DNA from 4 places in the Vibrio sp. QJM3NY_39 genome. Region 1 is predicted to be linked to each of the others. Evidence: predicted binding sites of a transcription regulator. Region 1 holds the regulator's gene; each other region holds the start of a gene.
The links. The regulator CRP, encoded in region 1, controls carbon source genes, mostly activating them, when cyclic AMP is high. The targets are predictions, from matches to a motif close to TGTGANNNNNNTCACA.
Positions count from the first base shown of each region.

Region 2: the regulator CRP is predicted to act here: its motif matches at 2,613-2,628, upstream of deoD (purine-nucleoside phosphorylase).
Region 3: the regulator CRP is predicted to act here: its motif matches at 3,072-3,087, upstream of mlc (sugar metabolism global transcriptional regulator Mlc).
Region 4: the regulator CRP is predicted to act here: its motif matches at 2,237-2,252, upstream of pyrG (CTP synthase).

Region 1 is NZ_CM173505.1:295,587-299,695, reverse strand. Features, by position in the region: gene AC3CHU_RS01340 (YheU family protein) at 56-268, shown strand; gene AC3CHU_RS01335 (phosphoribulokinase) at 346-1,215, shown strand; gene crp (cAMP-activated global transcriptional regulator CRP) at 1,454-2,086, shown strand; gene AC3CHU_RS01325 (2-oxoadipate dioxygenase/decarboxylase family protein) at 2,271-3,062, opposite strand; gene astD (succinylglutamate-semialdehyde dehydrogenase) at 3,319-4,109, opposite strand, start outside.
Region 2 is NZ_CM173506.1:280,659-284,767, forward strand. Features, by position in the region: gene AC3CHU_RS17275 (DEAD/DEAH box helicase) at 1-524, opposite strand, end outside; gene AC3CHU_RS17280 (Lpp/OprI family alanine-zipper lipoprotein) at 886-1,152, shown strand; gene AC3CHU_RS17285 (L,D-transpeptidase family protein) at 1,321-2,397, opposite strand; gene deoD (purine-nucleoside phosphorylase) at 2,745-3,455, shown strand; gene AC3CHU_RS17295 (lactate dehydrogenase) at 3,537-4,109, shown strand, end outside.
Region 3 is NZ_CM173505.1:1,135,336-1,139,444, reverse strand. Features, by position in the region: gene AC3CHU_RS05250 (error-prone DNA polymerase) at 1-359, shown strand, start outside; gene AC3CHU_RS05245 (chemotaxis protein CheV) at 669-1,610, opposite strand; gene mlc (sugar metabolism global transcriptional regulator Mlc) at 1,779-2,996, opposite strand; gene pyk (pyruvate kinase) at 3,316-4,109, shown strand, end outside.
Region 4 is NZ_CM173505.1:477,638-481,746, forward strand. Features, by position in the region: gene relA (GTP diphosphokinase) at 1-1,143, shown strand, start outside; gene mazG (nucleoside triphosphate pyrophosphohydrolase) at 1,389-2,204, shown strand; gene pyrG (CTP synthase) at 2,337-3,977, shown strand; gene eno (phosphopyruvate hydratase) at 4,059-4,109, shown strand, end outside.

The DNA.
Region 1 (4,109 bases):
ACGGTAATCAACACATCAATAAACCTATTTATGAACATAAAAGAGAGAAGTATTTATGATCATCCCATGGCAAGACATTGCGCCAGAAACACTGGAAAACCTCATTAAAGAATTCGTGCTGCGTGAAGGCACAGACTACGGCGACGTAGAGGTTTCACTGCAAAACAAGATTGATCAAGTGAAACATCAATTAGCCTCAAAGGAAGTCAGCATCGTGTTTTCTGAGCTGCATGAAACCGTTGATATTCAAGTCACAAAACGCTTCTAAGCTGCGCTCATAAAGGAGCCGTGTTATAGTGGTAAACGATTGCTAACAAGTAAGTTACTCAAAAGACAAGGGTTGTCATGTCCGCTAAACATCCAATTATTGCGGTGACGGGTTCATCAGGAGCCGGCACCACCACTACCTCAGAAGCCTTCCGAAAAATGTTCAATATGATGGACGTGAAGGCCGCTTGGGTTGAAGGGGATAGTTTCCATCGCTTCACTCGACCAGAGATGGATGTCGAGATCCGTAAGGCTCGCGAGCAAGGTAAGCACATCAGCTACTTTGGTCCACAAGCCAACGATTTTGGCGCATTAGAAGAGTTCTTCCGTCAATACGGTAATGAAGGCACGGGTAAAGTCCGTAGTTACCTACATACCTTCGATGAAGCCGTGCCTTACAATCAAATGCCGGGCACCTTTACGCCATGGCAAGAGATCCCAGAAAATTCCGATGTGATGTTCTACGAAGGCCTTCATGGTGGCGTGGTAGATGGCGACATCAATGTCTCACAGCACGTCGACTTGCTGATCGGCATGGTGCCAATCGTCAACCTTGAGTGGATCCAAAAATTCGTTCGTGACACACGCGATCGTGGGCACTCACGCGAAGCAGTAATGGATTCTATTGTTCGCTCAATGGATGATTACCTTAATTACATCACCCCACAATTTTCGCGTACTCACATCAACTTTCAGCGTGTTCCAACCGTAGATACATCGAACCCACTGAACGCCAAAGGGATTCCAAGTTTAGACGAAAGCTTCGTGGTTATACGTTTGCGTGGCATCAAAAACGTCGATTTTCCCTACCTTCTGGCTATGATAGATGGCTCATTTATGTCACGCCACAACACGCTTGTGGTGCCAGGCGGCAAGATGAGTTTTGCTATGGAGCTCATTGTAAGGCCCATCCTACAACAGCTCATCGAAACCGGAAAAATAGGTTAACAAGACGCCATTCTGGTTGATTACTTTTCATACCGTGATCATGTGCACAATTTTGCGTAAAAATCGTAGCTTGGTCACGATTAAAATCAAGAAATAGTACCTGAAAAAGGATACTATTCTTAAACGAAACACAAGATAGCTTGCAGCGCTCAACGAGTGCTCTTATCCTACAAGTCAATCTAGGCTTAGCTAAAATACGGAAAGCGGCAAGCATACCCTGCAGAGGAAGTAAGATATTATGGTTCTAGGTAAACCCCAAACCGATCCAACATTAGAGTGGTTCCTTTCACACTGTCATATTCATAAGTACCCTTCAAAAAGTACTTTGATTCATGCTGGTGAAAAGGCAGAAACCTTGTACTACATCGTTAAAGGTTCTGTGGCAGTTCTTATCAAAGACGAAGAAGGTAAGGAAATGATTCTTTCTTACCTAAACCAAGGTGACTTCATTGGTGAACTTGGCCTCTTCGAAGAAGACCAAGAGCGTACTGCATGGGTTCGTGCAAAATCTCCTTGTGAAGTAGCTGAAATTTCTTTCAAGAAATTCCGTCAACTTATCCAAGTGAACCCAGATATCCTAATGCGCCTTTCAGCGCAAATGGCAAACCGTCTACAAGTAACTAGCCAAAAGGTTGGTGACTTAGCGTTCCTTGACGTAACAGGTCGTATCGCTCAAACGCTACTTAACCTAGCGAAACAGCCAGATGCAATGACTCACCCTGACGGCATGCAAATCAAGATCACTCGTCAAGAGATTGGCCAGATTGTTGGTTGTTCTCGTGAGACAGTAGGTCGTATCTTGAAGATGCTAGAAGAGCAGAACCTAATTTCTGCACACGGTAAAACTATCGTGGTATACGGCACTCGTTAATCTCGATTAACTGAGCCAAAAATTTGAAAGCCACCAAATGCAAATTTGGTGGCTTTTTTGTTTTCTAAAGATCTAGAGAGCAGATGCGAGATGCGAATGGAGCACCTCCCGCGTCCAAGCGCAAACACTCTCAAAGCGAAGCGTACCCGCATCTTTAGGGTAAAGCCCGTGCTCGTATCTTTCTTTAACCGTTGGTGCTCTCAAAGATCTTGTCAGCCGATGCTGCAACAAACCCTGTATAAATCTCACCATTCGCCATCGCATAACGCTTAGCGAACTCGTAGAAGCCACCAGGAATCACCTCATTGCCTTCAACAAATGAAACTGGCACTTTGTCTGCCATTGTAGATGATTGCTCTAATAAGACCTCTGGAGAGCCTTTAACCTGACCGCCAGATGCATTGATAGTGAAACCTGAATCACTCAAATGGTCATTCACAGTCTGTACTTCATCGAACTCATTAAGCTGGTTCACACTCACCGTAAAGTGGTTTGCACCGTAACCATGAGCCGCTAGCCAAGACGCGTATTCACTCTCTTTTGCTAGCACTTGGAAATCCGCGAAACTCAGATCCCAAAGGCGACCACCAAACAAGAACTCATGACCTTGAAGCTTGCTTGCGTCTACTTGCTCAACCAACTTCGCAACGATCTGTTGTAAGTCACTTGAACACTCTTCTACCTTCAACTCACTAATGAACACTTTCGGTTGGTTTGGGTCTGGGTGCTCGTAGTGCTTAGCCACTAACTTCTTGCTCTCAAACAAGTAGTCGCCACAAGCCTTGTAGCCTAATTCAAGGAAAGGCTTAGCCAGTGTTTCAATACCTAGCGGTGCAACATTGAAAGTTCGCAGTGCAATGTGATCATTAATCAGGGCTTCGTCTTCTTTCAGCAGATGATGAACTTTCTCGGCCGATGGGCAAAGCCTGTGAATGTAATCGTCCCATAGTGATTTAAAGAGTAGATCGGGCGTCATGGTGACTCCTTGTCAGAGGTTCTAGCAAGCTAGTAATTTGGATTAGAGAGGGAGAGGCTGGACACAGAGTCAGCAGCCATCAGCCTGTGACATACTTGTTCTATTATTATCTACCGCCCAATCTAGGTGTCGGACGTGATGGAAAAGGAAGCGATAACACCGCTTCCTCATTACACAATTAACCAATGAATCTGTTATTCATGAACCTAGAGCTCATAAGCTTATGATTCATGAACTTATAGCTTAAGAGCTTAAACTAAAGCTCAATACCTGGGCTAAATGTCGCTGGCAGTTGAGTTTCACCACCTTCCATTGACGCCATTGGGTAAGCACAGTAGTCCGCCGCGTAGTAAGCACTTGGGCGTAGGTTGCCTGAAGCACCCGGGCCACCAAATGGTGCATCACCACTTGCGCCTGTTAGCTGGCGGTTACGATTAACAATACCCGCACGGATATGGTCAACGAAGTATTCCCATTCAGAATCGTCTGTTGAAACTAGGCCTGCAGACAAACCAAAGCGTGTGTCATTAGCCAATTCAACCGCTTGCTCTAGCGATTGGTAACGAACTACTTGTAGCAATGGACCGAAGTACTCTTCATCTGGTAATTCAGCAATGTTGGTTGCATCAATAATACCCGGAGAAACAAACGCCGCTTCACCCGCCTTTGCTTCTACTAGGCTTACACCGCCTAGCGATTGCAGATTAGCTTGCGCGTCCAGAATGAATTTAGCCGCAGCTTCCGAAATTTGTGGCCCCATGAAGGGTGCTGGCTCAGCGAATGGCTGATCGACACGAATCTTCAAGGTCGCAGCCACGAGCTTATCGAGCAGTTGATCGCCCTTCTCTCCAACAGGCACATACAAGCGACGTGCACACGTGCAACGTTGACCCGCACTGATGAAAGCCGATTGAATGATGGTATAAACCGTCGCGTCAGCATCACCAAATTGGTCGCTGATCACCATAGGGTTGTTGCCGCCCATTTCTAGTGCCAGCATCTTGCCCGGTTGGCCCGCGAATTGACGATGCAGGATATGACCGGTAT
Region 2 (4,109 bases), on a different replicon from region 1:
GCTGCATTCGCAATACGACGTAGCTCAGGAGCAAAACCAAGATCAAGCATACGGTCAGCTTCATCAAGGATTAGCGTTTCAACACCATCTAAAAACAGTGAGCGGTGCTCAAGGTGATCCGCAAGACGTCCTGGAGTCGCAACAATAAAACGAGGGTATTTACGCAGAGCTTTAACTTGGTCGTTAAAGTTTTCACCACCTAAGATAAGTGTGGCTTCGTAAGACAGACCACCAAGCATGCTTCGCAGTTCGCCGTAAACTTGCTTTGCTAGCTCACGAGTAGGAGCCAAAATTACACCACGAGGATCTTTAGCAGAAAACGCTTTGGTTTTTAATGCTTTGTGTATCATTGGCAACACAAACGCCAACGTTTTTCCTGATCCCGTTTTTGATGAAGCCAATAGATCCTTACCGGCAATAGCAACAGGGATCGCTTTTGATTGGATCTCTGTCGCTTTCTTGAAGTCGTAATGTTTTAAGTTCTTCAGTAAGCGGTTGTCTAAGCCTAAATCTTTAAAGTGCAAAGGACTCTCCAGTCTTGATGGTATTGAATAAAATTAATTTAACGTGACATGATACCGCGAAAGTACTTTATAAGGATAGAGATCACAGTAAATTTATCCTCATATCTCAAGTTGCCTAGGATATTGTATGCATTGGCACCAAAGGGATAGGCCCTCCAAATAATGTAAAAATCGATTCCAACTCCACCGTCTCAAAAATGAGACAGACTGTGATGCTTAGCTAATTACCTCAAAAATTTAGCAATTTCTTTAGTTATTGTTTTTGCAGTTAAAAAATTAGTCGCTACAATCATTAATGAAGCGACTATATGATAAAGAATGTATAGCGCATCTTTTGATGATAAATAAGCAAGGAGTTCTTATGAATAAGACGTTAATCGCAGCTGCAGCCTCAGTTTTCATTTTAGCCGGTTGTTCTTCAGAGCCTGAAGAAGCTGCAGTGTCAGAAATGGATCAATTGACTAACCAAGTTGCTGAACTAAGCAGCGAAGTTGAAGCGCTTAAGAGTGATAAAGCAGCCGCAGAAATGAAAGCTCAAGAAGCATCTGCAGCCGCTATGGCAGCAAAAGAAGAAGCGGATCGTGCTAACGACCGTATCGACAACATTGCAGAGTCTTACACTAAGTAATTGAAAGATAACGCAGTTAATCTATAGATTATATAAGTCGCAAAATGCAGTAAATTGATAGCACCACCTCCGAATAGAGGTGGTGTTTTTTATTTGGGGTAGAGAAAAAGAGAAGAAAGAGAAAGAGAAAGAAAAAAAGCAATGATGCTTTCCAAAGAACCTATTGAATTAAAACTCAATCACAGGCGGTGCGATCTCAACAGGCACACCATTTTGCGCAAAAATAACCGCTTTCGCCTTTGAATTCGGTAAATCAGCATCTTCAAGCCACCATTTTAACTCAACCGGAATTTGTAACGACTTTTTAGAACCGTCACTTCGTGTCAATGGTTCATGAGCTTCAACAAACACACTTCTGTCTGGCTCTAAAGACACTTTAATCGGTTCATCAATGATCGTGACCTGCTCGCCACGGTTAACCTGTTCAAAAAGCCACGCAATATCTTTAGGTTCCATACGGATACATCCTGAGCTCACTCGCAAGCCAATCCCAAAGTCTTTATTGGTACCATGTATCAGATAATCACCAGCACCATAAGCAAGCCGCAATGCATATTCACCTAAAGGATTTTCAGGCCCAGCAGGAACCACTCTTGGTAACTCTATGCCTTTCTCTAAGTACTCTTTGCGAATTGAGTTTGGAGGAGTCCAAGTCGGGTTTGGACGTTTTTGGCTTATCTTTGTGATCATCTCGGGAGTATCTCGCCCTACTCGACCGATACCGACAGGGAAGACATGCACCTGATTTTTCTCAGGCTCAAAGTAGTACAACCTCAACTCGGCAAGGTTAATCACAATGCCTTTTCTCGGAGTATCCGGCAAAATCAAACGGCTAGGAATGCTTAGCACATAGCCTTCAGCAGGAAGAAAAGGATCGACCCCTTTGTTTGCCGCCATTAAAGAGAGAAAGCCAATATCGTATTGCTTTGCAATGATCGCCAAGGTTTCACCCGCCGCAACTTCGTGTTGCTGTATTCTGCCCACGATACGGCTTTCTGTTGGTGGCAACTCAAAAGTTGCAGCAGACACCCACGACGAAGTCATCACGCCAGCAAGCAAAATGATTACCCGAGCAAGTAAAGCAGTTCTCACAGCAAACAAAGTCGTTCTAGCCGTAATCAATGTGGACTTAACAGCAATCAATGTGGATTTAACAGCGACCAACGCTAGCTTATGTAACCTTGTTTTCGTCTGTAACTGTGTTTTCATCGAGTGCGAAGGCGTCGAGTTAGCGCAATACGACATACAATTCCTTGGTTTGTCTCTTTATCAAAGTTTAGATTATCGCTGATCAAACGTCTCTACAACGTATTGTTGCCTCCAAGGCAATATGCAACAGATTTATATTTCGAGCTTTATCTTTAAATATCGTGCAATTTACCCATACAAAATCGATTGCCTTTACGCTTTCAACATATTTGGTTATCAATATTAATAAAACTATAATGGCAAAGCGGTTTTGTGACTAAAGTCTCATGGAGCCTCGTTTTAACTCGCTAATATTGCCTCAACAAAACGAATTCAATTCAACAGAATCGGTAATTGATTAAATCCTGTTCCTATCATTACCGTTTAAACTTTGGAGAACGACCATGGCTACACCTCATATTAATGCTCAAGCTGGTGATTTCGCAGAAACAGTACTTATGCCGGGCGACCCGCTTCGCGCAAAATACATTGCAGAAACATTCCTTGATGACGTGAAGCAAGTTTGTGACGTTCGCAACATGTTTGGTTACACAGGCACTTACAAAGGTAAGAAAGTTTCTGTAATGGGCCACGGTATGGGTATCCCATCATGCTGCATCTACGTACACGAGCTTATCGCTGAATACGGCGTGAAAAACGTTATTCGCGTAGGTAGCTGTGGTGCGGTACGTGACGACGTTAAACTAATGGACGTTGTTATCGGTATGGGTGCTTCTACTGACTCAAAAGTAAACCGCATTCGTTTCAACAATCACGACTTCGCTGCAATCGCTGATTTCGGTCTTCTAGAAGAAGCTGTAAACCAAGCACGTGCACAAGAAGTTCCAGTTAAAGTTGGTAACGTATTCTCTGCAGACCTTTTCTACACTCCAGAAGCTGACCTTTTCGAAAAAATGGAAAAGCTAGGCATCCTTGGTGTTGATATGGAAGCGGCTGGTATCTACGGTGTTGCTGCGGATCTTGGTGCTAAAGCACTAACCATCCTAACAGTTTCTGACCACATCATCCGTGGTGAGAAATTAAGCTCTGAAGATCGTCAAAAATCTTTCAACGACATGATGAAAGTTGCTCTAGAGACTGCAATCAACATCTAACGACTTGATAAAGATACATTGAAAAGCGTTACCTCGCAGCCGAGTTCACTTGGCTGCTCAAATAATCCCGAGGGGGAGATCGTGTCTAACGACAAGCTGCCAAAAGATGCGGATGGTTTGCAACTCAACTTTTGTAAAACATTGGCGTGTGACAACTTTGGCTTGAGCGATGCAAAACGGTATGTTTTGCAACACGCGAACCCTAAGCGTCCAGCGATGGTTTGTCGTGAATGTGGAGCTTTCCCCCCCTTACTTAACAATCGTGAAGTGTTAAGCGAACTTCATCGCCTGCGACAACTTCACAGCGATGGCCTTCCTGCTTGCCGCAATGATGATTGCGATAACTTTGGCCTATCGGTTCATACCCACAAACATCTTTACCATGCCTTCGGCTACAGTGGCGACAGGCAGCGTTATCGATGTAAAGACTGCCAGTCAACCTTCGTTGACAAGTGGTCTGGATCCAATAAAAAACTTCAGTTTCAAGAAAACCTCATGGGCTTATTGTTCATGGGTTATTCCGTACGTGAAATCTGCAGAAAACTTGAGATCAACCCAAAGACTTTCTATGATCATGTTGACCACATCGCGAGCCGTTGCCGTCGTAAATTAGCGATGATCGATGCACGATGGGTTAATCATGCCAAAGATTAT
Region 3 (4,109 bases), 840 kb from region 1:
CAATCACTTTGCTCGAAGAAGCCAATCGATTAGGTCGATTCACACACATGAAGGACTTAATACAACAAAGACACAAATCCATGGTCACCGTTGTCGGATTAGTCACGGGTAAACAGTCACCCGGCACCGCAGCTGGTGTCACCTTTGTCACATTGGAAGATGACACAGGTAATATTAATGTTGTGGTCTGGGGAGCCACCGCCCGCGCGCAACAGCAAGCTTATCTCACAGCCAAGGCTTTAAAGGTACAAGGGATATTAGAAAAAGAAGGGGAAGTCGTGCATGTTATCGCGGGTAAGCTCATCGATATTACCGAGGAGATTGTTGGCTTGAACACCAAATCTCGAGATTTTCATTAGCGATTCAAATAGCCCTTTCATAAATGCCAGAAAAGGAAAAGGGAGGCATCAGCCTCCCTTCAATTTAAATCGTTGAGTTATGACTCAACTTCAGCTTCCGTACGTCTTTTCTTAAATTCCCTATACAGTAATAAGCTCAAAGTCATTACGACTTTAGAAGTCAACCATATCATTAAGAGGAACTACCTTAGATTGTGTGTGAAAAGTTACGCTAGTAGTTGAGCATATTTCGTTAAGAAAAATATGCTGCATGAATATTAGCAAACACTTTCCATAAGGTCACTCAAAATAACCGTACAGCAGTCTTAATTATAAAATTTGACGCATTCGCTCTTGAGTCACTTCAACCAGAAGGTCCGGTTGGAACTTAGAAATAAAGCGATTACACCCTACTTTCTCAACCATAGCTTCATTAAAACTTCCACTTAATGAAGTATTTAGCGTGATGAACAGGTCATGCATTCTTGGATCCGTACGCACTTCATGCGTCAGTTTATAGCCGTCCATTTCAGGCATTTCAGCATCGGTGATCATCAACAATATTTCTTGATTGATGTCTTTACCTTCATCACACCAGCCCTTAAGTAAGGTCAGTGCTTCTAAACCATCACAACATTCAATAATGTTCAAACCCAGTTGCGATAAGGTACCTTTAATCTGGTTACGCGCGGTTGAAGAGTCATCAACGATAAGTACATTACGTCCAACCATTTCATTGGCAAGTTGCTCATCTAAAACACCGTCAGAAATCGAAACATCATAATCGATGATTTCAGCGAGTACCTTTTCAACATCAATAATCTCAACGATTTTGTGCTGCTCTTCTTCTTGAATATGCGTGATAGCCGTCAGGTAATTGGCACGACCCGTTGTCTTTGGAGGCGGCTGAATTTCAGTCCACGTCGTATTCACGATATTACGCACTTGCCCAACCAAGAAACCTTGTACAGTTCGGTTGTATTCCGTGATGATCAAGTTATTTTCTTGAGTCTCATCTCGTGACGGTGGGAAGCCAATCGCGCTGCGCAAATCGATAACAGGCACCGATTCACCACGTAGAGACGCAACACCCGTAATATGATGGTGAGAGCCCGGCAAGCGAGTGAGTACTGGCACCTTTAGGACTTCTTTCACTTTAAATACGTTAATCGCAAATAGTTGACGACTGTTTAAGCTGAATAACAAGAGCTCCAGACGGTTTTCACCGACCAGTTTGGTTCTCTGATCAACCGAATTTAAAACGCCAGACATACAACACCTTAGTGACAAATAATAACTGTGGCTACAATAGCCTACTTCAATAGGTTAAAGCAAAGCGCCAATGCACAGAATGCTTAAACTAAGTACAACAAATGATGTTATACAAAGCTTAAGTACATGGAAAGGTTTCGGGTGAGGCTAAAAGACGAGTATAAGGAGTTAACCTTCAACAACTTTCATTAACAGTTGGCCATCATATAAGGCTTGTTTAACAAGCGCAGCACCAGGCATGGTTGCTTGTTTATAGAATCGAGATTCCACCAGCTCTAAATCTTGATGGTAAACCGATAAACTCTGCTCTTCGATACACTTTTGAATCGCAGGGTACAACACGCTTTTAGCCTGATTGATAACACCACCCACCAAGATTTTCTCAGGGTTGAAAAGGTTAATCACAATCGCTATCGCGGCACCTAAGTAACGACCTAACTGTTCAATAACTTCAACAGCCAATGGATCGCCATCAGCAGCGGCTGCACAGATCTGTTCGATAGTGACGTCTTCAAACACAGTTAATGATGATGCTTCACCATTAGCCAGTCGCTCTTTCACTTGATCACGGATCGCCTGAGAACTCGCGACTGTTTCTAAGCAGCCTCGGTTGCCACAATGACAAAGTTTGCCCTGCTTATCGATCTGGATATGCCCAAGTTCACCGATATTACCGTGGCGACCTTGTAGCACTCGGCCGTCGAGAATGATCCCAGCACCTACACCATGGTGAATCGAGATAAGAACAGAATTATCGTTGTCTTGTGAGTGACCAAACAACTTCTCTGCTAATGCCCAAGCTCGGGTATCATTGGCAATAAAGACAGGCAGACCTGTTTCTTTGTAAATCTCAGGACCCAACGCTAAATTTTTAACGTTGTAGTGCGGCATCTGCAACACAATCCCTTGCTCAGAATTCACAAGGCCCGGTAGCGTAACCGCAATGCTTGTTACCCTATCGAGTTGCTCAGCATAAGTTTGGAAAAATTCATCAATTTCATGTAGAAGACGCGCAAGCACATCATCTTGGTCACGTTCATGAATATCAATCTTGGTATCGATAAGCACGTCGCCACCCAATTCATGGAGCGCGATCGTCAAGTATCCGCGACCAAGACGCATCGACAGAAACTGCCAACCTTCGTTATTGGTTTGCAGACCGACAGCAGGACGCCCACGAGTCGTGGCTTCTTGAACCGTCGTTTCGTGAATAAGGTGAGCTTCAATGAGTTCACGGGTAATTTTAGTAATACTCGCCGGAGCCAACTCACTTTGCTTGGACAGATCGATACGAGAAATAGGACCTTTAAGGTCAATTAGTTTATATACACGACCAGCATTGACCTGTTTGATATGATCAATATGGCCCGGTTGAGCCATGTACATTTTACGCTCCAGAAATCATCAACGAGTTAATTTTTTTACTTTGCGAAGTAATTGTGAAGTCACTTGGTATATCGCCGTGACCAGTATCACGTATATACATGAATCTTTGTGTATCGAGTCAAATAGTTCGAGGGAAATTAACACCAAAATCGATAAATTGAGACTTAATTTTCAGAATAAAACATCGTTATTGAGCCCTGAATTCAATAATTAGAGACAAATAATGAAATATCTCCCTAGCTCCCAATAAATAATCAATTAATGCATATACTTAATTCAGTCTTTTAAAAGATTACTTGGCCTCACTCTAGGAGTATTCATGACAGCCGAATTAAGAAAAACGAAAATCGTCACAACGCTAGGCCCTTCTACTGATAAAGGTAACGTGCTTGAAGAGATCATCAAAGCCGGTGCCAATGTCGTCCGTATGAACTTCTCTCACGGCACCAGCGACGACCATATACAACGCGCAGAAAACGTCAGAGCAATTGCAAAAAGACTTGGCACTCAAATCGCTATTCTCGGTGACTTACAAGGCCCCAAGATTCGAGTATCGACATTCAAAGATGGCAAAATCCAACTTGCTGTGGGTGACAAATTCACTCTCGACAGTAGCCTAGGTTTAGGTGTAGGCAACCAACAAGCAGTCGGTCTTGATTATAAAGAATTACCTAACGACGTTTCAGCTAACGACATCCTGTTACTCGACGATGGTCGTGTTCAGCTGAAAGTGACCGAAGTGGAAGGCTGTCGCGTTCATACAGAAGTCATCATTGGCGGTCCACTGTCAAATAACAAAGGCATCAATAAAAAAGGCGGTGGTCTTTCCGCAGAAGCGCTGACAGAAAAAGATAAGCGCGACATCGTCACCGCAGCCCAAATCAAAGTGGATTACCTCGCAGTGTCTTTCCCACGCAACGGCGCAGACATGCACTACGCTCGTCAGCTTGCACGAGAAGCGGGATTAGAAGCTCACCTTGTAGCAAAAGTAGAGCGAGCAGAGACGGTAGCCACTGTTGAGAACATGGATGACATCATAATGGCCTCAGATGTGGTCATGGTAGCTCGTGGTGACCTCGGAGTAGAGATTGGCGACCCTGAGTTGGTCGGAGT
Region 4 (4,109 bases), 180 kb from region 1:
AGCGGCGTACGCAGTGGCTACGACGAGAAAATCACCTGGCTTCGTAAGCTTATCGACTGGCAAGAAGAGATGTCGGATTCTGGTGAAATGCTGGATGAAGTGCGTAGCCAAGTCTTTGATGACCGTGTTTATGCCTTTACACCTCGTGGTGATGTGGTCGATTTACCAATGGGTGCAACACCGTTGGATTTTGCTTACCACATCCATTCGATGGTTGGACACCGTTGTATCGGTGCCAAAGTAGCAGGTCGAATCGTCCCGTTTACTCATAAGTTGGCGATGGGCGATCAAGTTGAGATCATCACTCAAAAAGAACCTAATCCATCACGTGATTGGTTAAACCCGACCACAGGCTTTGTTCATTCAAGTCGAGCTCGTGCAAAAATTAACGCTTGGTTCCGCGCTCAGAGTCGTGAGAAAAACCTTGAAGCTGGACGAGATATTCTAGAAGTCGAGCTAGGCAGAGTCGGAGCGACGCTGAAAGATGCCGAGCAATACGCGCTGAAACGATTCAACGTCAATACTCCAGATGAACTGTATGCGGGTATTGGTAGCGGCGATATGCGTATCAACCAAGTCGTTAATCACATCAATGCTTTGGTCAACAAGCCGACAGCGGAAGAAGAAGATAAAAAAGCGCTCGAAAAGTTGCTTGAGTCTGACAATAAGCCCGCTCATCAGAGTCGTCCGAAAAAGGATGCCGTCGTCGTTGAAGGTGTCGATAACCTAATGACCCACTTGGCTCGTTGTTGCCAGCCAATCCCAGGCGATGTGATCAAAGGTTACATAACTCAAGGTCGCGGTATTTCAGTGCACCGTAGCGATTGCGAACAGTTAAGTGAACTTAACCTACATGCACCCGAACGTATCATCGATACTGTGTGGGGCGATGGTTTTGTCGGCTCGTATATCTTAACGCTGCGTGTCGAGGCGCTAGAACGTACCGGTTTGTTGAAAGACATAACATCCCTGTTCTTAAACGAAAAAGTCAGTGTGACGACAATGAAGAGCCGTATTGACTATAAACGTCAGCTATCGGTGATGGATTTCGATTTGGAAGTGACCAATATTGAGATTCTGAGTCGAGTGACCAGCCGAGTAGAACAAATCAAAGATGTTATGAGCGTAAAACGCCTCGGCTAAAATTCTCGTCATAGTTGAAGCTGATGGCGTTGTTGCCTGCGCGCACTCGCTCAATCACATAGACAAGCTATGCTCAGGAGTCTCGCTTGCTTGTCGCCTAGCCACAGTTTCAATTATTTAGAGAATTAGACAGTATCAACAAAGGTGAGTGGTTTTGGCTGCTCACCTTTTTTAATATCAGTACCTTTTAGTTTTAGAAGACGTTATAAATTTAAAAATCAAAGACAGTGAATAGGAAGAAAACGATGAATCACCCGATTGAACAACTTGAACAGATCATGACTAAGCTGCGCGATCCTGAAGGTGGCTGTCCTTGGGATTTGAAACAAAATTTTGAAACAATTGTGCCGCATACTATCGAAGAGACCTACGAGGTGGTGGACGCGATTCACAACAAAGATTGGCCAAACCTACAAGAAGAGTTGGGTGACCTGTTGTTTCAGGTAATCTTCTACAGCCAATTGGCGAAAGAGCAGGGCTTGTTTGAATTCTCTGATGTGGTCGACGGTATCAATGAGAAACTGACGCGCCGTCATCCACATGTATTTTCTGATACAGAGTTTGCCAGTGATGAAGAAATTAATGCCAACTGGGAAGCTGAAAAAGCCAAAGAGAAAGCACAGGCAGGCAAAACTCAAGAAAGTATTCTAGACTCAATACCAAACTCTCTACCTGCACTTTCGCGTGCTACAAAAATTCAAAAGCAAGTCGCGAAATTTGGCTTTGATTGGGACACTATTGGCCCAGTCGCTGATAAGGTTTTAGAGGAAGTTGATGAGGTGCTAGAAGAAGCGCTTCAAGTAACGCCAAACGAAGATTTAGTTGAAGAAGAACTGGGTGATTTATTGTTTGCGACGGTCAATTTAGTGCGACATTTGGGTAAAAATCCAGAAACGGCTCTCAATAAAGCCAATCTGAAATTTTCACGCCGCTTTAAAGGTGTGGAACAAAAAGTTCGTCAGCAAGATAAAATTTTGACCGACTTTTCTCTACAACAGCTTGATTCCATGTGGGATGAAGTCAAAGTGGCGGAGAAAAGATCATCAAAGCTTTTATCATGAATTGATTTGAAGCAAAAAATAAAAAATTGCAGTGTGATAGATTTCACGTTGTGGCGATAAGGGGCTTCTGGTATATTTTCATCCCGTCCAGAAGTAATCCATTTCCCTCATTCAACCAATTTCAGGTTAAACATGACGACAAATTACATTTTTGTTACTGGCGGGGTTGTATCCTCTCTAGGTAAAGGTATTGCAGCAGCATCTCTTGCGGCTATTTTAGAAGCTCGTGGTCTTAAAGTGACTATGATGAAGCTTGACCCTTACATCAACGTTGATCCAGGCACTATGAGCCCGACTCAGCACGGTGAAGTGTTCGTTACGGAAGATGGCGCTGAAACTGACCTTGACCTTGGTCACTATGAGCGATTCATTCGCACCAAGATGACTAAGCGTAACAACTTCACAGCAGGTCGTGTTTATGCTGACGTTCTACGTAATGAACGTCGTGGTGACTACCTAGGTGCAACAATCCAGGTTATTCCACACATCACTAACTCTATCAAAGAACGCGTAATCTCTGGCGCTAAAGGCCACGATATCGCGCTTGTTGAAGTTGGTGGTACTGTAGGTGATATCGAATCTCTACCATTCATGGAAGCGATTCGTCAGTTAGCAGTAGAACTAGGCCGTGAACGCGCAATGTTCATGCACCTTACTCTAGTGCCATACCTAGCAGCTGCGGGTGAAGTGAAAACTAAGCCAACGCAACACTCTGTAAAAGAGCTACTGTCTATCGGTATTCAACCTGACATCCTAGTTTGTCGTTCAGATCGTGTTATCCCAGCAAACGAACGTAAGAAAATTGCTCTTTTCTGTAATGTACAAGAAAAAGCCGTTATCTCTATGAAAGATGTAGATTCAATCTACAAGATCCCACAATTAATCCGTGCTCAAGGCATTGATGATCTTGTATGTACGCGTTTCGGTATCAATGCACCAGAAGCTGATCTGTCTGAGTGGGAACAAGTAATTTACGAAGAAGCTAACCCAACGGGTGAAGTGACGATTGGTATGGTTGGTAAGTACATTGAACTGCCTGACGCATACAAATCAGTAAATGAAGCGCTGAAACACGCAGGCTTGAAAAATCGCCTAAGTGTCACAATTAAATATGTAGATTCACAAGATGTTGAATCTAAAGGCACAGAAATTCTACAAGACCTAGATGCAATCCTAGTTCCTGGTGGCTTTGGCGATCGTGGTGTTGAAGGTAAGATCCTTGCTGCACAATACGCTCGTGAAAACAAAGTACCTTACTTAGGTATCTGTCTAGGTATGCAAGTTGCTCTTATTGAGTACGCTCGTAACGTTGCGAAGATGGAAGGTGCACACTCTTCTGAATTCTGCAAAGAAACTAAATTCCCTGTTGTTGGCCTAATCACTGAGTGGATTGACGGCGAAGGTAAAGTTGAAGAGCGTACTGAAAAATCTGACCTAGGCGGCACAATGCGTCTTGGTTCACAGCTTTGTCACCTTGCGAAAGGGACGAAAGCTTACGAATTATACGGTAGCGCGACGATCCATGAACGTCACCGTCACCGTTACGAAGTGAACAACAATCTTCGTCCACAAATTGAAAAAGCGGGCCTAAAAGTATCGGGTCTATCTGCGGACAAGAAACTGGTTGAAGTTATTGAGAACCCGAACCACCCATGGTTCGTTGCTGCTCAGTTCCACCCAGAGTTCACTTCAACACCTCGCGATGGTCACCCATTGTTTGCAGGTTTCGTTAAAGCGGCTGGTGAATTCCAGCGCGGCGAATTAGAAAAGTAAAAAGGAATCCAGGTAGCTGCGTAAGTTGTGCTGCTACCTTTAAATTTGACATTTATATATTCAACGAGAAGGAAACATTCAATGTCTAAGATCGTTAAAGTTCTAGGTCGTGAAATCATCGATTCACGTGGT